DNA from 3 places in the Neobacillus sp. BP17 genome. Region 2 is predicted to be linked to each of the others. Evidence: riboswitches for the same ligand, from Rfam matches in the RefSeq annotation. Region 2 holds a riboswitch; each other region holds the start of a gene.
What was found. Region 2 has a riboswitch for S-adenosylmethionine ahead of AC4QJR_RS23685 (methionine ABC transporter ATP-binding protein). Riboswitches for the same ligand answer to the same signal wherever they lie in the genome.
Positions count from the first base shown of each region.

Region 1: linked by a shared signal. The riboswitch ahead of mtnK (S-methyl-5-thioribose kinase) and the one ahead of AC4QJR_RS23685 (methionine ABC transporter ATP-binding protein) in region 2 are both predicted to bind S-adenosylmethionine.
Region 3: linked by a shared signal. The riboswitch ahead of AC4QJR_RS05015 (sugar ABC transporter substrate-binding protein) and the one ahead of AC4QJR_RS23685 (methionine ABC transporter ATP-binding protein) in region 2 are both predicted to bind S-adenosylmethionine.

Region 1 covers NZ_CM184198.1:1,633,438-1,640,443, forward strand. The annotation lists gene AC4QJR_RS07865 (2-oxoacid:acceptor oxidoreductase family protein) at 1-737, shown strand, start outside; gene AC4QJR_RS07870 (thiamine pyrophosphate-dependent enzyme) at 737-3,031, shown strand; gene AC4QJR_RS07875 (DUF2087 domain-containing protein) at 3,161-3,745, shown strand; gene mtnK (S-methyl-5-thioribose kinase) at 3,778-4,962, opposite strand; SAM riboswitch class I at 5,065-5,216, opposite strand; gene AC4QJR_RS07885 (carbon-nitrogen family hydrolase) at 5,282-6,067, opposite strand; gene AC4QJR_RS07890 (pyridoxal phosphate-dependent aminotransferase) at 6,192-7,006, shown strand, end outside.
Region 2 covers NZ_CM184198.1:4,832,116-4,839,121, forward strand. The annotation lists gene AC4QJR_RS23660 (cysteine desulfurase) at 1-175, opposite strand, end outside; gene sufD (Fe-S cluster assembly protein SufD) at 175-1,485, opposite strand; gene sufC (Fe-S cluster assembly ATPase SufC) at 1,507-2,292, opposite strand; gene AC4QJR_RS23675 (MetQ/NlpA family ABC transporter substrate-binding protein) at 2,674-3,519, opposite strand; gene AC4QJR_RS23680 (methionine ABC transporter permease) at 3,533-4,162, opposite strand; gene AC4QJR_RS23685 (methionine ABC transporter ATP-binding protein) at 4,197-5,222, opposite strand; SAM riboswitch class I at 5,392-5,501, opposite strand; gene AC4QJR_RS23690 (O-acetylhomoserine aminocarboxypropyltransferase/cysteine synthase family protein) at 5,622-6,938, opposite strand.
Region 3 covers NZ_CM184198.1:1,060,545-1,067,550, reverse strand. The annotation lists gene AC4QJR_RS05035 (threonine/serine exporter family protein) at 47-493, opposite strand; gene AC4QJR_RS05030 (threonine/serine exporter family protein) at 511-1,272, opposite strand; gene AC4QJR_RS05025 (ABC transporter permease) at 1,444-2,448, opposite strand; gene AC4QJR_RS05020 (sugar ABC transporter ATP-binding protein) at 2,450-3,952, opposite strand; gene AC4QJR_RS05015 (sugar ABC transporter substrate-binding protein) at 4,027-5,136, opposite strand; SAM riboswitch class I at 5,358-5,465, opposite strand; gene AC4QJR_RS05010 (MFS transporter) at 5,700-6,914, shown strand; gene AC4QJR_RS05005 (ketopantoate reductase family protein) at 6,955-7,006, opposite strand, start outside.

The sequences.
Region 1 (7,006 bases), 2.5 Mb from region 2:
GAACTGTTAATGTTGTCAGCGGATTAAATGCTGATGGTATCGTACTCGTTAATACCTCGAGAGATTTTGATGAAGTAAAAAAGGATTTACAATTGCAATACGGTACACTTGCTATAATAGATGCCCTTTCGATTGCCGTTGAGGAAAAAACGAAAGTAAATACAGCCATGCTAGGTGCACTCTATCGCATTTGTGACTTTTTAGATCCAGAATCAATGAGAGATGTAATAAGGAAAACGTTCACAAAAAAATACCCACATCTAGTTGAACCAAATATCCGTACTTTTGATCGCGGTTATAATGAGGTTCAATTTAAAACATACGAAGTACCAGCCGGTGCGGAAGGAAAATCCTTCACCCGTTCATTGCCAATGCTTGGATACATGACCCAGGAAATCGGTGGAGTCATGGTTTCACAAGCTAATAGTATATATAAAGATTTAAGCGGTTCACGGCAAGGATTCCTTCCAGAATTCCAGCAAGAGAAATGTATTAACTGTGCAGCTTGTGACAATGTTTGTCCGGACTTTTGTTTCGTTTGGGAAGAAGGGGAGGATAAGCGCGGCAGAAAACAAATGTTCCTTAAAGGTATTGATTATCAATACTGTAAGGGCTGCCTGAAATGCGTGGAGGCCTGTCCAACAGATGCCCTTGGTGATCTTCGTGAGTTACTTGGGTATGCAGATGAACACCGCGTAAAGCAAAACTTTCCGTATATTGCAGGAGGGGTCCAATAATGTCTATTTTAGAAGATAAATTAACAGCAAAAAGGATTGCAGAACAAATTTCTACTTTTGAATCTGGGAATGAAATGGCTGCAATGGCCGCAGCACAAATCAATTATCATATTATGGGATACTTCCCAATTACGCCTTCCACAGAGGTTGCTCAATTTCTAGATCAAATGAAAACACGTGGAGAACATGATATTAAACTGATTCCTGCAGATGGTGAGCATGGTTCGGCCGGGATTTGCTATGGTGCAGCAGCAACAGGTGCAAGGGTAATCAATGCAACAAGTGCAAATGGATTCTTGTATATGCTTGAGCAGATGCCAGTCCAATCAGGTACTCGTTTTCCTATGGTAATGAATCTTGTTACACGTGCTGTCAGTGGTCCATTAGATATTCGCGGAGATCATTCTGACTTATATTATGCTTTAAATACAGGCTGGGTCATATTAACAGCAAAAACCCCGCAAGCTGTATATGATATGAATATTATGGCATTAAAAATTGCGGAACATTCTAAAGTCCGTTTACCAGTTATTGTTGCTTATGATGGATTCTTTACTTCCCATCAAAAGCGCCGGGTTGAATTCTTTAAGGATCGCAGTGTTGTACAGCAATTTGTGGGAGAATGCCCAACAGATTACAACTTTATCAGGGATTTAAGTAAACCAGTAACAATTGGTGCGCATATGAGCGGAGATGATTTCCTTAATAATCACTTCCAGCAGTCAGAAGCAATGTATAATGCTGGTGAGGTATTTAAAGAAGTAGCTGAAGAATACGCGAAGCTTTCTGGAAGAGAATATCCTATACTAGATTTATATAAAATGGAAGATGCAGAGGTAGCTTTATTTCTATTAAACTCTGCAGCAGAATCTGCTAAAGATGTTGTGGATCAACTTCGTGAAAAAGGAATAAAGGCTGGTGTGATCAGCCCGAATATTATTCGTCCATTCCCAGCAAAAGAAATTCGCGAAGCTCTTAAGAATGTAAAATCATTATTAATTGGGGAACGCGCGGATTCTTATGGAGCAAATGGGCCTAATCTTACACATGAAGTGAAATCTGCCCTTCAAGATGACAAAGACAACAAGACGATTGTGTTAAGTCGTGTATTTGGACTTGGAGGTAAGGATTTCTATGCAAGTGATGCAGAGGCTTTCTTTGATATGGCATTGGATACATTGGAAAAAGGCTTTGCCGAAAAGCCTTTTGATTACTATGGACATATCCCTGGCAATCCTGAGAAAATTCTCAAACCAGTTATTTTACCACAACATGGGGATGTCTTTAAAACCGGATTAATTGATGTAAAGATGGATGAAGAAACCAATAAATTAAAAGTGAAAATTCCACCACTTAGGGCCTTAACTGGTAAACCGAAACGAATTGCATCAGGTCACGGTGCATGTCCGGGCTGTGGTATTTTTGCTGGTCTTGAGTTGTTCTTTAAAGGAATTGAAGGAGACATCGTTACACTATTCCAAACTGGATGTGCCTATGTAACAACAACATCGTATCCAAGCACATCCCATAAGCAAACAATGATGCATAATTTATTCCAAAACGGTGCTGCAACATTATCAGGTACAGTTGAAGCATTCATGGAATTAAAACGCCGCGGTGAAATTCAAGTATCTGATGATGCTACATTTGTAATGATTACTGGCGATGGCGGAATGGATATCGGAATGGGATCAGCTATTGGTACAGCTCTTCGTGGTCATAAGCTAATTATGCTTGAATATGATAATGAGGGCTACATGAATACCGGCTCACAAATGTCATATTCCACGCCAATCGGTCATATGACAAGTACTTCTGGTGTAGGAAAAACACAGCGTGGTAAAGCTTTCCATCATAAAGATACCGCACAAATAATGGCAGCAACGAATATTCCATATGTATTTACTGGTTCCGAGGCATTCCCTCAGGACCTAGTGAAAAAGGGTGCAAAAGCACAATGGTATGCTCAAAATGTTGGAACCGTTTATGGTAAAATTCTCATCACATGCCCACTTAACTGGAAATCCGATGACCGTTTTGGCACAACCATTGTGGAGGCTGCGGTAAACTCTTGTTTCTTCCCGCTTTATGAAGTCGAACAGGGTGTTACAACAATCACTTACAATCCAGAAGAAAAGAATAAACGAATTCCACTTTCGGATTGGTTAAAGTATATGGGAAAAACAAAACATCTACTAAAAGAAGAGAACAAGCCAATGTTAGAAGAGTTTGAAGCTGAAGTTGAGAAAAGATGGCAGCGTCTAAAAGCAAAAGATGAAAATCCAATGTTGTAAATAGTAGAATAGATCAAAGACACTTCCTTTTGGGAGTGTTTTTTTTTAATTATTGACATGGTAAAGTTAATTTGATATATATCTAATTAGATAGTTATCGAAATTATAAAAAAGTGAGGTAGGAAATTGATCCAATTAGATAAAATCGTATCTTTTTATAAAACAATGGGAGATCCAACAAGAATTCGAATAGTAGCCATATTGGCGAAAGGCCCACTCCACGGTCAGGCGATTGCTGGAAAGCTTGGCCTGTCTGCTCCAACGATTACACATCATTTAAAGAAATTACGGGAAGTTCATGTGGTTTATGACAGAAGAGTCAAGAATACTATCTACTTTTACCTAAACGAATCACTGATAAATCAGCAGGCAAAGGTGTTTACAGAACTGTTAGAAAAAAAGGGAGAGGAGTTGGATGAAATGGTCGAGTCTAGTCTCGAGAGACAAAAAATCATCGAAAATTTCTTTACGAAAACTGGGAAACTAAAAAATATTCCAGCACAACGAAAAAAGAAATTAATCGTATTTGAACACATGATACAGGGGTTAAAAATGGGTGAAAAATACGAAGAAAAACAATTAAATGAGTTTATAAAACAATTCCATGATGACTATGCAACCATTCGCCGGGAATTTATCATTAATCACTATATGTTTCGAGAGAATGGTATTTATGAACTAAACCCAGAAGAGATGTGGGCAAAAATCGACTAGAAAAGCAATCCAAAATGGATTGCTTTTCTTACCTATATACGTTCTTTTATAGTTGCGATAAATGATGTTAGATCCTTAATTTCATTTCGTTGTTTTATTAGGATTCTTCCGAGTTCAATCGTTTTTTGTTTAGTAGTGATTCTGGTTTGCTCGTCCTCAATCCCATCTAAATCTGCAACATGTGCAAGGCCAATGGTTCTTCTGATTAATTCACAGCCTGCAAACCCGAGGGTATCCCCAAAAAACTTGGATATCTGATAGTTTAAGAATGTAGAAGTTTTTACAGCAATCTCTTTATTTTCTGTATTCCATAGGAATGTATATTGTTCCTCAAACACATTCCATACGGTTTCAATGTGGTTGATGAAAAGATCACGTTTTTCTTCATTCACAATAACCTGGAAAAGGAGGTTCGCAAATACTTGACCTATATCAAAGCCTGCAGGTCCGTAGAAAGCAAATTCAGGGTCAATTACTTTGGTTTCAGAATTACTAGCAAACACACTTCCAGTATGTAAATCTCCATGCAGGAGGGCCTCAGCCTCCGTTAAAAAGCTTTTCTTCAAGACATTTACATGAAATTTTAGTTCTTCATCATGCCAAAGAGCTTCGACTGCTGGACGAAGGCTATCCTCAAATTCGTTTGTATCTGCATCCATAAATGGGTCGGTAAAGATCAAGTCCTCAGTGATTTTGCATAATTCGGGATTAATAAATTGTTGGACACGTTCTTTTTTTACTCCAGGGCCTAATCCGTAATCAGAAGTGTAAAATAATGTCTTAGCAAGATATTCACCCAGATGTTTACCAATTAATGGATAGCTTTCACCTTTAATAAAGCCAGTTCTTGCGATCAAAAGATGGGAAAGATCCTCCATAATAGTTACAGCAAGGACATCATCTGTGAATAATACTTCTGGAACATATTCAGGAGCAATTTGCCCGAAAATTTTTAAGGCATCTGCTTCAATCTTTGCTCTTTTCAGTGTTAATGGCCAGCTTTCACCAACTACTTTTGCATATGGGAGAGCTTGTTTAATAATAATACTTTTTCCTTTTAATTCTTCGACAATATGAAAAACAAGATTGAGATTTCCGTCGCCAATCTCTTTGCAGGAGAGTTTAGCAGTGCCTGGAAAAATATTTAATTCCAGTGCAAGTTCTACAGCACTCTCGTTAGTTAATGGTTGGTATGTTTTCTGTTTTAGTAGACTCATAATGGCTCCTCCTTGTTTTTGGGAGGCTTCATTGTGCATTAGGCACAAAAAAGCCTCTTTCTCATTTGAAAGAGGCTCGGGAAGACAAATTGTCTATCGCACCTCTCATCTCTCAGAAAGATAATCCTTCTGTTGGAATTAGCACCGTGCCTTATTGGAATCGTTAAGCGCAGGAAGCACTCTATTATCCAATTTGTTTAAGGTCGGTTGCTGGGCTTCAAAGGGCCAATCCCTCAGCCAGCTCGTGATAAGAGAATATTTATTTTACTGGTGAAAATCATATCAGCAATAAAATAATATTGTCAATATTTTTTGAAAATTAATTATAGTATTCGGGTTTTCTATCAATGAAAATAGGGATCTGTTTACGAATCTCTTTGACTAAATCCGTCTCAATTTCTGCAGATAAAATTTCTTCGCTTTCTTCAGCTTCCACTATTACCTCTCCCCACGGATCGATAATTAAGGAATGCCCAGCGAACTGGTTATTAGGATCTTGACCGGCACGGTTACAAGCAATGACATAACATTGATTTTCAATGGCTCTGGCAATTAAAAGGGCTCTCCAATGAGACAATCGCTGCGCTGGCCATTCGGCAACCACAAACAGTGCCTCAGCCCCTTCAGATGTATGTGCTCGAATCCACTCCGGAAAGCGAATGTCATAACAAATAGTCCCGGCAAATTTATTATTTTCAATTTCAAATAGTCCTTTTTGAGAGCCTGCTTCTAAATAAACATGTTCATCCATTAGCTTAAACAGGTGAAGTTTACTATACTGGTGTACGAGTTTACCCTCCTTATTGACAATGAGCAAGGTATTTTTTATACCGTTTTCTTCTCGGTTGGCTACAGATCCGCCAACAAAATTTACTTGGTACCTTTTTGCTGCCTTTTGAAGGAAATCAATGGTCTTACCAGCATGATTATCAGAAATTTCATTTAGACGAGTTAAGTCATACCCTGTTGTCCACAGCTCTGGTAGTACAATGATATCTGGCTGGCCGGCTACAGCCTTTTCAATGAGTCTTTCAGCAGATTGATAGTTTTTATTTGGATCCCCAAAGGCGATATCCATTTGTATACATGAAATTTTTAATTTCACGAATCTTCACCTCGTTTGAACTTTCGGAATTTTTTCTTTACAAGCTGTTATAAAAGTTATATCATTTGTGACTAGAATTTAACAATAGAATTACTTTTATAAATCATTAAAGCAGGTGAGAACCATGAAGCAATTTTCAACATCAGAGATTTTAAATAGTCTTCCTAAGCAGTTTTTTGCTTCACTCGTTAAAAAAGTCGGGGAATATATTTCACAGGGGTATGATGTGATTAATTTGGGGCAAGGGAACCCCGATCAGCCAACACCGGCACATATCGTAGCAAAACTTCAGGAAGCCGCGGTGAATCCATTAAATCACAAATATTCTCCCTTTCAAGGGCACCAGTATTTAAAACAAGCTGCTGCTGATTTTTATTTTAGAGAATATGGAATTCCCATTGATCCAGATAAAGAAGTGGCTATACTGTTTGGCGGTAAGGCGGGTCTTGTCGAAATTCCGCAGTGTTTATTAAATCCCGGCGACACCATCCTCGTGCCTGATCCAGGCTACCCGGATTATTTGTCAGGGGTTGCACTTGCAAAAGCCGAAATGGTAAGGATGCCGCTAAGGGAGGAAAATAATTTTCTACCGGATTATGGTGAGTTGAATGGGGATGTTTTAGATAGAGCAAAACTAATGTTCCTCAATTATCCTAATAATCCAACTGGTGCGGTAGCGACTCATGAATTTTTTGAGGAGACAATCAAACTAGCGAATGAACATGATATCTGTATAGTTCATGATTTTGCCTATGGTGCCATCGGGTTTGATGGTAAGAAACCAGTAAGTTTTTTACAGGTTCAAGGGGCAAAGGAAGTTGGAATTGAAATTTATACCTTATCTAAAAGCTATAATATGGCAGGCTGGCGTGTTGGTTTTGCAATTGGGAATGAGAGCGTCATTTCCGCTATTGAACTTTTACAAGACCATTTGTATGT
Region 2 (7,006 bases):
GTGTATGCACACCACGATGGACATTGGAATTAATTTCACGATAATATTTTTCAACCGCCTCGATTACTTGGATGGGTTTTTGAGATGTTGCCGAACTATCCAAGTATACTAATGGCTTCCCATTGACTTCTTGATCTAAGATTGGAAATTGTGCGCGAATATCCCTGATATTCATTAGCGTACTTTCCTTTCAATTACTTCAGTTAACTGTTTCTTTACTCCTTCAATCGGTAACTGGTTAACGACAGGGGCTAAGAATCCATGAATGACTAAGCGTTCTGCTTCTTCTTTACGAATTCCGCGGCTCATTAAGTAGTAAAGTTGAACAGGATCCACACGACCTACAGATGCTGCGTGGCCAGCTACGACATCATCTTCATCAATTAAAAGAATCGGGTTAGCGTCGCCGCGTGCTTTTTCACTTAGCATCAGAACACGGGAAGTTTGCTCTGCATCTGATTTAGATGCACCATGCTCAATTTTACCAATTCCATTAAAAATCGAGGTAGCACTATCCTTAGCAACACCATGATTCAAGATATTTCCGACGGTATGTTTTCCGAAGTGTACAACCTTTGTGGTAAAGTTCTGTGTTTGGTCACCACGTCCGACAACAACCGTTTTTGTATCACCTGACGAACCGTCGCCAAGAAGGTTCGTTGTATTTTCTGAAATGGTATTTCCTTCATTCATTAAACCAAGGGCCCATTCAATTTTAGAGTCTCTGCCAGCAACGCCTCGGCGATTTACATACGTAGTAATCCCTTTAGCTAAAGTATCAACAGCACCATAACGTACGCTTGCGTTAACATTCGCAATGACTTCCGTCAAAATATTAACTAGTGCATTAGAAGTTTCCACGGTGGAAATGTAGTTTTCAACATATGTCACCGCACTATTATCCTCCGCCACAACAATTACATGGTTAAATAAATTCGCCTCGGCATCATCCTGCACAAACACCGCCTGAATCGGTTCAGAAACTTCTACATTTTTCGGAATGTATAAGAAAACTCCTCCGTTTACCAGTGCCGCATTTAGGGCAGTTAAGCGATGTTCATCGGCATTGATGGCCTGAGTAAGATAATACTTTTTCAGGACGTCACCATGTTCCTTCGCAGCGGTAAAGATATCAGTAAAAATAACACCTTGGCTTTTTAGCTCTTCAGATAAAGATAAAAAAGCTGGAGTTTGATTTCGTTGAATATATAAATTTTTATTTTCGGCTTCCATATCAATTAATGCTTTTACCTCTTCTGGTAATTCAGAAAGCGAAGTGATGGGAGCACTTGTTACCGTATGTTGAGTGAACTGGGTGAAGTTCCATTTATCAATCTTTGTTTTATCAGGTCTTGGCATTGGAAGCTGCTCAAAATCAGCTAATGCTTTAAGACGGAGCTCCTCGAACCAAGCCGGCTCGCTCGTTTCTTTTGAAAAAGAGCGGACATTTTCCTGATCAAATGATAATTTGATTTCTGTTGTCATTGTAATCCTCCTAACCCTCTCTTACGCTTCTTGCCCAACTGTTTCATCTTCAATTCCAAGTTCTTGTTTGATCCAGTCATATCCTTCAGCTTCTAAGCGTTGTGCTAGTTCAGGTCCGCCGGATTTTACAACACGGCCCTGCATCATTACATGCACATGGTCTGGAGTGATATAGTTTAAAAGACGTTGATAGTGTGTAATCACTAAGCAGCCGAAATCCTCGCCGCGCATTTCATTGATTCCTTTTGATACTACCTTTAGGGCATCGATATCTAGTCCGGAGTCAATTTCATCTAGGATTGCAATTTTTGGTTCTAACATCATTAATTGCAAGATTTCGTTACGTTTTTTCTCACCGCCGGAGAAGCCTTCGTTTAAATAACGTTGTGCCATATCAAGGTCCATTTCAAGGAATTCCATTTGCTTATCCATTTTACGGATAAATTTCATTAATGAAATTTCATTTCCTTCACCAAGACGGCTATTTAGTGCTGAACGTAAAAAGTCGGCATTTGTTACGCCGTTAATTTCACTTGGATATTGCATTGCTAGGAATAGCCCAGCCCGTGCGCGCTCATCTACTTCCATTTCAAGAACATTTTGTCCATCTAGAGTGATAGATCCGCTTGTTACTTCATATTTTGGATGGCCCATAATGGCAGAAGATAAAGTGGATTTACCTGTTCCATTTGGTCCCATGATTGCGTGGATTTCTCCACCCTTTATTTCAAGGTTTACACCTTTTAATATTTCTTTCCCATCAATTGCTACATGTAAATCTTTGATCGTTAACGTTGATCCAGCCATATCTATACCTCCAAAGAGAAAGTGTTGTATCATGTAATCGGGTCATTTGAATAACCCTATTCTCATTTTATTCTCATTCCAATCTTATAACAAATGAAATGTATTAGCAACTCTTAAACAGTAAAAACATAGCACCTATTTTCATTAAGCTAGTACCAAATGAGAATGAAAGGCTATTTTTAATGAAAATTCTGATTAATTCTATCTAAGGAAAATGCACTCGAGTAAAATCATACCTCATTTTTTTACTTTTTGCCAATGGAATTCGGGTCTAATGGTCTTTCTATTTTTACCCAATGAAACTGTTTAAATGTATACCGTTTTAGACATCGGCATAGAAAAAGCCAGTGTTTACACACTGACTTTCTTCCTATTTATAAGTTACTCAGAAACCGGTACAACGGCACCTTTGTATTGTTCAAGAATGAAGTCCTGAATTTCTTTTGAATGTAGAACTTCCACTAATGTTTTGATGCTGTCTTTATTTTCGTCACCGCTGCGGACAGCAATCACGTTTACATACGGTGATTCTTTGTCTTCAATGGCGATGGAATCTTCAACTGGGTTTAAGCCTGCATCAATCGCATAGTTAGAATTGATTAGGACTGCGTCACCTTCGCCATTATTATAGATTTTTGGAAGTAATGCTGCTTCATAGTTGGTATCGAACTTTAGGTTTTTAGGATTTTCAACAACATCTTTTAATTCTGCTTTCGTTTTATCAATGCCTTCTTTTAATTTGATAACTCCCTCTTTTTCAAGTAAAGAAAGAAGACGGCCATGGTCAGCTACAGAGTTGCTCATGATTAAATGTGCACCTTTTGGAAGATCACTTAACTTTTTATATTTCTTTGAATAAACACCGATTGGCTCAATATGGATACCGCCAGCATTAACAAAGCCATAACCATTTTCTTTATTTTGAGAATTTAAGTAAGGAATGTGCTGGAAATAGTTTGCATCAAGTTCTTTTGATGCCAATGCTTTGTTTGGTAATACATAATCTTGGAATGTTTTGATTTCTAAGTCAATGCCTTTTTCTTTTAAAAGCGGTTTTGCTTTTTCAAGGATTTCTGCATGGGGAACGTTAGATGCTCCAACCACTAATTTGGTAGTTTCTGCTTCTTTGCCACCAGTAGTTCCTTCTGATTTTTCCTCTGACTTACCGCAAGCTGCAACAACAAATACGATAGACAATGCTAACAATAAACTTAATATTTTTTTCATTTTGACCTCTCCTTTATCTTTTATCTAATTTTGAAGTGATAAAATCACCGATAAACTGAATGATAAACACAATAATTAAAATAATGATGGTTGCGACTAAAGTTACATCGTTTTGATTTCGTTGAAAGCCTTGAAGATAGGCAAGATTTCCTAAACCACCTGCTCCAATGACTCCTGCCATTGCTGTATAACCAACAAGAGCAATCGCGGTTACGGTTATTCCAGAGACCAGCGCTGGCATCGATTCTGGTAAAAGAACCTTCCAAATGATCGTACTTGTTGTTGCACCCATTGACTTTGCTGCTTCAATCACGCCTTTATCAATTTCCCTGAGGCCAATTTCCACCATCCTAGCATAAAATGGTGCGGCACCAATAATCAATGCTGGCAATGCGGCATTTTCACCAATCATGGTTCGGAAAAGTATCGTTGTAAACGGGATTAATAAGACAATTAAAATAATAAAAGGAATGGAACGGAATATATTTACGACGCCGCTAATGACCACATTAATGGGTTTATTACTCCAGAGACTTCCTTTTGAAGTAAGGAATAACAACAATCCAAGCAGGATACCAAGAATAAATGTAGCCACAACGGAAATCCCTGTCATATAAAGAGTTTGTCTCGTTGCTTCCCACATTGCCGGCCAATCAAAATCTTCGAAATACGGTTTACTATTCACTTGTAACCACCTCCACTCCTACTTGCTGTGAACGAATATAGTCGACTGCCTTATTGACTTCTGCTTCGTCCCCATCAATATGAATGAATAAGGTTCCATAGGACCCGCTTTGGGTTTGTGAAATCTTCCCTTGCAAGATATTAACGGTCACGTTATTATGGCGAATGACATTTGTAATGATCGGCTGTTCAACAGATTCCCCAATAAAAGTTAGTTGAACAATTTGACCGGAACGATAACGTTCAATTAAATGTTCAGCAGTTTCTTTCGTCTCTTCTGGTTCGGTTACCTGCTGGACAAATCGTTTCGTAATCGACTGCTGTGGATTTTTGAATACATCTAATACTTGTCCAAGTTCGACGACCCTTCCACTTTCCATGACGGCAACCCGGTGACAAATCTTGCGGATTACATGCATTTCATGGGTAATAAGAACAATAGTCAGACCAAGCCTTTTATTTATATCAACTAACAATTCCAAAATAGAATCGGTCGTTTGTGGGTCGAGGGCAGAAGTAGCTTCATCACAAAGAAGTACTTTCGGATTGTTGGCAAGCGCCCTTGCAATCCCAACACGTTGCTTTTGTCCGCCGCTTAACTGGGATGGATAAGCATTCTCTCTACCTTCCAGGCCGACTAATTTAATTAGTTCACTTACTCTTTTTTGGCGCTCAGGACCTTTGATGCCTGCAATTTCTAAGGGAAAAGCAATATTTTCACTAACGGTTCTTGACCACAATAAGTTAAAATGCTGAAAAATCATACTGATCTCTTGCCGGGCTTTTCGAAGTTCAGCCCCTTTGATTTTTGAAACCACGCGGCCAGCAACGGTTACGGTCCCACTGGTCGGCAGTTCCAAACCATTTAACATTCTAATCAATGTACTTTTACCAGCACCACTGTATCCAATTACCCCGAAAATTTCACCATCTTGAATTTCAAGGTTTACATCATCAACGGCTCTAAGCTGACCCTGTTTGGAAGGAAAAATTTTCTGAACACTTTTTATAGAAATCATTATATCACCTGCTTTTTATCCAATTTACCTTAAAATTCTGAAAGATTTTTCTTGTAATATACCGTTTAATCTAATATAGGGTTTGACTTTTTTTACAAAAAGATTCTATGTTATCAAAATAAAAAGCCTTTCTGCGCAGGCAGAAAGGCATCATAAATAATAATCCTTTCTCCCATCTTCCAAAGCAAACGCTTTGTGTGAATTGGCACCATTTCAATAATAAATATTGACGGTTGCCGGGCTTCATCGGGCACATCCCTCCACCTCTCTTGATAAGAGTATCAATTCCTATATTTAATTCAAACGTGAATTTGTTTAAGTAACTATATTACAAAAGTATCGTATCACGGATAAAAAGGGGTGTCAATGAAAATAGTTTCTTATTCAAAAAAATAAGTTTTAGGCATTAACGTTTAATGAAGTTAAACCAGTTGCCGAAACAATAGCCGACTCTAGGTCTTCAATCAGATCTTCTACATTCTCGATCCCGATGGATAGGCGAATTAAATCCTCTGTTACACCTGCAGCGATCAGGCCTTGGGCATCTAATTGCTGGTGAGTGGTGCTGGCCGGATGAATAATTAAACTTTTTGCATCACCAACATTGGCCACATGTGCCCAAAGTGTGATGGAATCAATTAATTTAGCCCCTGCTTCTTTTCCGCCTTTAATTCCGAATACCACCATCGAACCGGCACCTTTTGGTAGATACTTTTTAGCTAGTTCATAATCGGGATGGGATGGATGACCAGGATAGGAAACCCATTCTACGGCAGGATGGTTAGTTAAGTAATCGACGACTTCTTTAGTATTCGCGACATGCTCCTTCATCCGGACATGCAGAGTTTCAAGTCCAAGGACAAACTGGAAGGAATTTTGCGGACTTAATGCCGGCCCTAGATCACGAAGCAATTGGACACGTGCTTTGATAATATAAGCCACCGCGCCTAAGGCTTTTGCATAAACCAAATCATGGTAGCTTGCGTCTGGTGTTGTAAAGCCTGGGAATCTTGGAGAATTCCAATCGAATTTACCGCCATCAACAATAATTCCGCCCGTTGTCGTTCCGTTCCCTAATAACCACTTAGTAGCGGAATGAATGACAATATCTGCTCCATGTTCAATTGGACGGCAAAGGTATGGAGTGGCAAAAGTATTGTCAACGATTAGTGGTACACCTGCTTCATGGGCAATTTCTGCTACTTTTTCAATATCGAGGATGCGCAGGCTTGGATTACCAATTGTTTCCGCAAAGACGGCTTTTGTTTTGGCAGTGATCGCTTGGCGGAAGTTTTCTGGATTTTCTGGATCTACAAATTTCACATTAATTCCATATTTCGGAAGAGTCACTGCAAATAAATTATAGGTGCCTCCATAGAGATTGGAAGCCGAAACAATTTCATCGCCAGCCTCAGCAATATTTAAAATGGCAAGAGTAATAGCGGCCATTCCGCTCGCCACTGCTAAGGCACCAACACCGCCTTCTAATAATGCGACTCTTTCTTCAAATACAGTGGTCGTTGGGTTGTGTATTCGTGTGTATATGTATCCAGACTCTGCTAAGCTAAATAGGTTTGCAGCATGCTCAGTATTCTTAAATTGATATGCATTGTTTTGGTAAATCGGAACAGCGCGGGCCCCTGTTACCGGATCTGGAGTTAAGCCGCCATGGACACTTAATGTTTCAAAACGATATTTCTTTGGATTTTCACTCATCTTGCTTCCTCCTTTTTTTGACAACTCACCAAACAAAAACCCCCGCTTCAGAGAAGAGGGGGCTCACA
Region 3 (7,006 bases), 2.0 Mb from region 2:
TTCTTAAATAAAATCCCCTTTAGTTTATTACTAAAAGGGAATTTTATTAGGCTTTCACCCTATGCTGTCTAAATTTTTTCGTTATTTGATTAATTACCTCAGAGAAAACTAATCCGAAGGCGATTGCCCCTGCAAGCATGAAAACTTTTGCAGCCAATGTAATCGCTGAGTAATAATCATTCTCCACAAAATTCCGCATCGCATCATAGGCCAGACCTCCAGGTACGAGCGGAATAATTCCAGCTACACTAAAAATGATTACTGGCGTTTTATAAAACTTTGCTAATTCCTGACTGAGTACAGCTATAAAAATAGTCGCAGCTAATGTAGCTAAAATGGCGTTATCTGAGTAGTCTTCTAGAAGAAAATAAATTAACCATCCACCCATTCCGATCAGCCCGCACTTGATTAGTGATTCCTTCGGGGCATTAAAAAGAATCCCAAAGGCGCCTGTTGCAATAAAACTGGTGATTGCTTGTGCAAGAACAGCCATGGTAAATTCACCTCACTTCACAAAAAAGATAATACGACGGCAATCCCTGCTCCAATAGCAAACGCGGTCAGAAATGCTTCCGCACCCTTTGATAACCCCGAAACTAGATGACCCGCCATTAAATCTCGGATGGCATTGGTAACTAGGAGACCTGGAACTAATGACATCACAGAGCCGATAATGATTTTATCTAATTGTTGACCAACTCCCAATTGGACAAACAAAAAAGAAAGTAAGCCAATCACAAACGATGCTAAAAACTCCGAGAAGAACTTGATCGGGACAAATCGATGAAAATTGACGAAACTAAGGTAACCCATTCCTCCTGAAATCATCGAAGGAATAAAATCATTCCACCCGCCTTCAAACATGATCATAAAACAACCGCTTGCTAATGAGGCGGCAGCCACTTGAATCATAAATGGAAAGGTTACATTGAGAGAATCAACTTCCCTTAACTGCTCCCAAGCTTCTTTCAAATTGATTTCACCACTGCTAATTCTTCTTGATATGCTATTTACTATCGAGACTTTTTTTAAGTCTGTTGACCGCTCAGAGATTCGAATCAACTTGGTTTTCGTCGGTTCAGCCCCCTCTGCTGAAAAAATGATTCCCGTTGGGGTTACATAACTATGCGTATGTTCAATACCAAAGGCAGCCGCCATTCGCATCATAGTATCCTCGACACGATAAGTTTCGGCGCCGCTTTGGAGCATGATTTTCCCCGCCAGTAAACAGACCTCCATAATTTCATATGTTTGTTCTATCTGATTTCCCATTTCCACCACACACACTTTTACATTTTTACTTAGTTTAAATGAAAATAATCGTTTAATCAAAATCTATTGGATATTAGTCCATTGCCGCTTTTGGATTTTATTTGCCACTAACCCGGGTTTTTCAAAAAACAAACCTATCCACCAAGTGAACAGGTCTCAAACTTTTCTCTCTTATTTTTGCTTATAATAAGTAATCGCTAGTGCAAAGGCCAAGACGGTTCCTTTTACAATGTCCATCGCATAATACGGGACCGACATCATGACGAGTCCATTTTGCAGGATTCCAATCAGGACTGCTCCTACAAATGTTCCAAACGCATTGGCCTTCCCAGCTCCTAAGACAGAAAAGCCGATATATGCGGCAGCCACTGAGTCCATTAAGTAAGGAGCACCAGAGTTGATTTCTGATGTCAACACCCTTGAGGCCAGTACAATCCCGCCAATAGCCGCAAACAAAGCCGAAAGTAAATACGCAGCCACTTTATATTTATTGACTGGAATCCCTGATAATCTGGCCGCTTCTTTATTTCCACCAATCACATACATATAGCGGCCATGCTTTGTATAATTCAAAAAGATATGCACAAGAATCACAGTAACAGCCATAATAATGATAATCCATGGAACTTCGCCGATTTTTGTAAAAAATGGACTGATTAGACCTGCCGCCATCGAACCATCAGGCATAACCATATTTTGTGAAACAGTTGCTCCTTTTGTATAGGTCAGTGCCGTCCCTTGGATGATGAACATAGTTGCCAGCGTCATCAGCATGTCTGGAACTCTTAACTTCACAATCATAAATGAGTTTAATGCACCTACAACTAAGGATGCCGCAATTGCAGATATGATTGCTACCAGTGTGTTTTGCGAAAACCAAACAAACATCGAAATAACAATCGCATTTGATAAGGAGGCGACCGATCCTACTGATAAATCAAAACCATCGACTGACAAAGAAATTGTAATCCCGATGGCGATGATCGTTACAATCGAGATGGAACGCAGGATATTGATTATATTGCTGCCTTGAATAAAGGTAGGATTGGCAGCCGAAAAGATAATAATAAGTGCAAGAATCGTAATAATCGTTCCATACTTATATAAAAATTGAAATATCTCAAATACTTTTTTGGCAGGGGCTTCCTGCTTCTTTGCTGCGATATTTGCTTCCATTCTATCTGCCCCCTGTTGAATAAAATAATAATTCTTCTTCGTTAGTTAGACTTGTTTCAACTTCCTTAACAGACCTGCCATTATATAAAACATAGACTCGATCGGTAATCCCAATAATCTCTGAAAGTTCGGATGAAGCATAAATAATCGCTTTGCCTCGATGGGCCAACTCATTAATTAACTCAAAGATATCCTTCTTTGCTCCCACATCGACACCTTTAGTGGGTTCATCAAAAATATATACATCAGCTTCCGCTACAAGCCATTTTCCAATCGCTACTTTCTGCTGGTTTCCTCCAGAAAGGTTCTGCACTTTTGTTTCTTCTGATGGTGTTTTAATCCCGAGACGGCGGACCAAGTGCTTAGCGGTCTCTTTTTCCTTTTTTCGATTTAAAAAGCTAAACACCCTTGTGAAATCCCCTAAATTGGCTGCCGTTAAATTGGTTTCAACAGATTCCAATACAAGTATTCCTTCTTTTCTCCGTTCTTCCGGAACTAGAGCAATTCCCTTCTTGACTGCATCATAAGGGCTTTTTAATTTTACTGTGTGCCCATTAAGTATAATCGCTCCTGCCGTTAGCTTCTCGGAACCAAATAACGCTTTGCATAATTCTGTTTTTCCAGCACCTACCAGGCCCGCAATGCCAATGATTTCTCCCGCTTTTACATGAATATGCAAATCCTTTATTTTTCCATGGTCAGATAAGCCTTTTACTTCTAGGATCGTGTTTCCAATCTGATTGTTCTTAACTGGGAACTGTTCATCCAATTTTTGTCCCAACATATACTCCACCACTTTATCAGAGGTGGTATCTACAATCTTCTTTTTTGCAACCAATTCACCGTTCCTCATGACGGTCACTTCATCACAGATTTCAAAAATCTCTGGCAAGCGATGGGAAATAAAGATCACACCAACATCTTTTTCCTTTAAATCTCGAACAATCCTAAATAATTCGGTCGTTTCGGTATGACTCAAGGGTGCAGTGGGTTCATCTAGGATGAGAAACTTACATTGATTTGAAACAGCCCTTGCGATTAATATCATTTGTTTTTCCGCTAGTGATAACTCACTGACAAGAGTCTGCGTTGAAAGGGAAATATTCATACTCGCTAATATTTCCGCTGCTTTTTGATGAAGGTTCTTCCATTTCATCCATTGCTTTTTCCCCATGTTGTGGACGGTATCGAGCAGTAAAATATTTTCAGCAACTGTTAAATAAGGAATGAGTGCAGTATCTACCTCTTGATAAACGATTTGTATTCCCGCGTCCTGTGCATTTTTCGGAGAACGAATCTTTAGATCTCGCCCATCTAATTGGACCTCACCAGTATAGTGGTCATATGCACCGGAGAGAACCTTCATTAATGTTGATTTCCCTGCGCCATTTGCTCCAATCAAGGCTTGGATTTCTCCAGTTTTCATTGAAAAATCAACTTGATTCAGTGCCTTCACTCCCGGAAATTCTATCGAGATGTTCTTCATCTCCAATGTTGCGCTCATTAAATTCCACCTCCGTAAGCAAACACTCTCTTCATCTATTGAAAAAGAGAGTGTGTCTAGTTGTTAACCGAGAATTATTTATAATGGTTCTTTAAAGTCTTAATCCAATCCTCTTCAAATGCAGTCGATTGCCCCCAGCCTGGGATAATTTTTGCAAGGTTTACCATGTTTACAGGATCTTTAGACTTTTGAAGGGTATCTTGTGAAACTAGTGATGCTTCTAAGTCAAAGGTCTGAGGTGTTTCTTCACCTGCAAGTTTCTTCGCAAGGATTCTCATATCCACAGCACCAATTAGTTTAGGATCGACCGCTGCTGTACTGGTCCATGCACTGCCTTTTCTTTGTATTTCTTGAAGATCCGCATTCGAAACATCAATTCCATAGATTTTTACCTCTTCACGGCCAGCTTCTTTCAGCGCACGCGCTGCACCAATTGCGAAAGCATCCCACGTAGCAAAAATGGCATCCAGTTTTCCTTTAGGATATTTATTTAACATCGCTGCAACCGCATTCTGCGTTTGAACACTAGTATCTGCAGCTGCTACACCAAAGCGTTCCACTTCTTTAATTCCAGGGTTTTTTGAAAGCACATCTTGATAAACCTTGTTACGTCTAACCATTGCAGGAAAACCGTCAACCCATAGGTAAGCAATATTCGCTTTGCCATTTGTATTCTTTACGAGTTGGTCGAGGGCTAATGTTGCTAACGCTTCATCATCCTGGGAAGTAAGTGTCACTCCGTCGACATTCGCTATATTTGGATTGGAGTCAAATGTAACAACACTTTTTCCTTTTTCAGCTATCTTTTTTACATCATTAACAGTCGCCTCATCATCACCATGAGAAATAATAAATCCATCATAATCTTGGTTTAACGCTTGATTAATGGCATCATGGAACTTAGCTGTGTCACCATTTGCTGTAAACACGTCTACTTTAAACCCTAGGGCTTCTCCCTCTTCTTTTGCACCGGCTAAGAATTGAGCAGTATGATCGTCTCCGCCAATTTTACGAATAACCTTAATTTTCAGTTGGTCCCCATTCGTGAATTTTTCTGGTACACCTTCAAGTGTAACTTTTTTGCCGCTAGCTTGTTTGGTTTCTTCCCCTGATGCACAGCCAGTAAGTAAAAGTGTGGCTGCCAATGCTGATACAAGCGTACTTTTAAAGATATTTCTTTTCATGTTAAAAACTCCCCCTGTTTGATTCTTATTAATATTCCATTACTCCTATTGGAGAAGTTGGTTTTTATTAAAATAAAGGCTGTGTTAACTTGTCTGTTGATTTCCGTTCCAGGCACGAAGGTCAAAATAGTGCTAAAAATCAACATTAACCTTTAACACAGCCAAAATAAAAAACCTCTCCAGAAAAGAGAGGTTTCATCACAAGTTAAGGGACTACTCCTCTCTTATCTTTCAAAACAAAAAATTGTTTTGCAGGATTTAGCACCAATTCCAATTGGAACGGTTGCTGGGCGTCATCGGGCCAGTCCCTCTGCCACTCTTGATAAGAGAACGTAATATTCTGTTAAGTAATAAATTAGATTTTAGTCCCCTATTAACAAGTTGTCAATAGTGTTTTGAATATTTCTAATAAAGTTATTTTTCTCTATCTGGCAAGGTCACTGAATATTAGCTATGACTTTTCCCAACTTTATTGATAGGATAACCCTTTAAAATTATCAGAAATTTCGGTATGATAATATTTAGAAAACCGAAATATATTTCAGAAAGAAGTGTTATTTTTAATGACTCACCAGAAACGTGCAAAACGTAATTTAATCATCATGTGGTTTGCGAACTTCTTTGTCGCTGGAAGTATGACGATGGTTATGCCGTTTATCTCGTTGTACATTGAGACATTTGGAGACTTCTCGGAAAAATATGTCCAACATTGGTCTGGAATCACATTTGGAATTACGTTTGTTTCCGCCTTCGCCTTCTCGCCGATTTGGGGTCGAATTGGCGATCGTTATGGACGAAAAAAAATCCTTATAATATCCGGTTTAGGGATGGGATTATCCATTTTTCTCATGGGGTATGTCCATTCTGTTTGGCAGCTATTGCTCCTCCGTTTTTGCATGGGGTTCTTTTCGGGATTTATTCCGATGTCGCAGGCATTTATTTCAACGCAAACACCACAGGATATCGCTGGGCGCGTGCTTGGAACCTTACAAACAGGCAGTATTACAGGATCCCTATTAGGACCTATGCTGGGTGGAATCCTTGCAGATTCACTTGGCTATTCTACCACCTTTAAATGGACGTCCATTTCTATTTTCATTTCTGCCCTGCTTGTCATCACCACAAAGGAATTTATGATTGAAGCCAAAAAAGGAACAAAAGCCCATTATTCAAGCAGAGAAGTGGTTAGACATATTGTCCGCAATCCAGTTTTATTAACCGTGCTGCTCATCTCTTCCCTTGTCCAGGTCGCGCATTTCAGCATCCAGCCAATTTTATCATTATTCGTTAGCGACCTACATGGACCGGCAAATGTTGCCTTTTATTCAGGAATTGCCTTTTCTGCTGCCGGACTTGGCAATTTATTAATGTCACGAAATTGGGGAAAGATTGCCGATAAGTATGGTTATATTAAAATCTTAATCATTCTTCTTTTCCTAGCAGGGATCGTCTACCTGCCAGGTGCAGCGGTCACTAATTTTTGGCAGCTGGTTATCATCCGCATTGCTCTTGGAGTCACAATTGGTGGAATCATTCCTGTCAGAGTTGCCTACATTCGCCAAGAGGCACCGCTTACCATGCAAGGGGAAGTTCTCGGCTACAATACGAGTTTAAGGTTTCTAGGAAATATTATCGGACCTATGCTGGGTGGATTTATCTCCGGATACTTTGGATTCTCGGCCGTTTTTATCTGCACTAGTGCATTATTAATCCTAAGTGGAATCATCTTGTTTGTCTCCATGCATCGTCATCCGAACCTAGTTAAACACACCATTTAAAACTATAGCTACAAAAGGCCCGTATAAAGGGCCTTTTTTGTTACAACATGCGCTCATAAACTTTTAAATTAGCATAGATTGCTTCTAATACA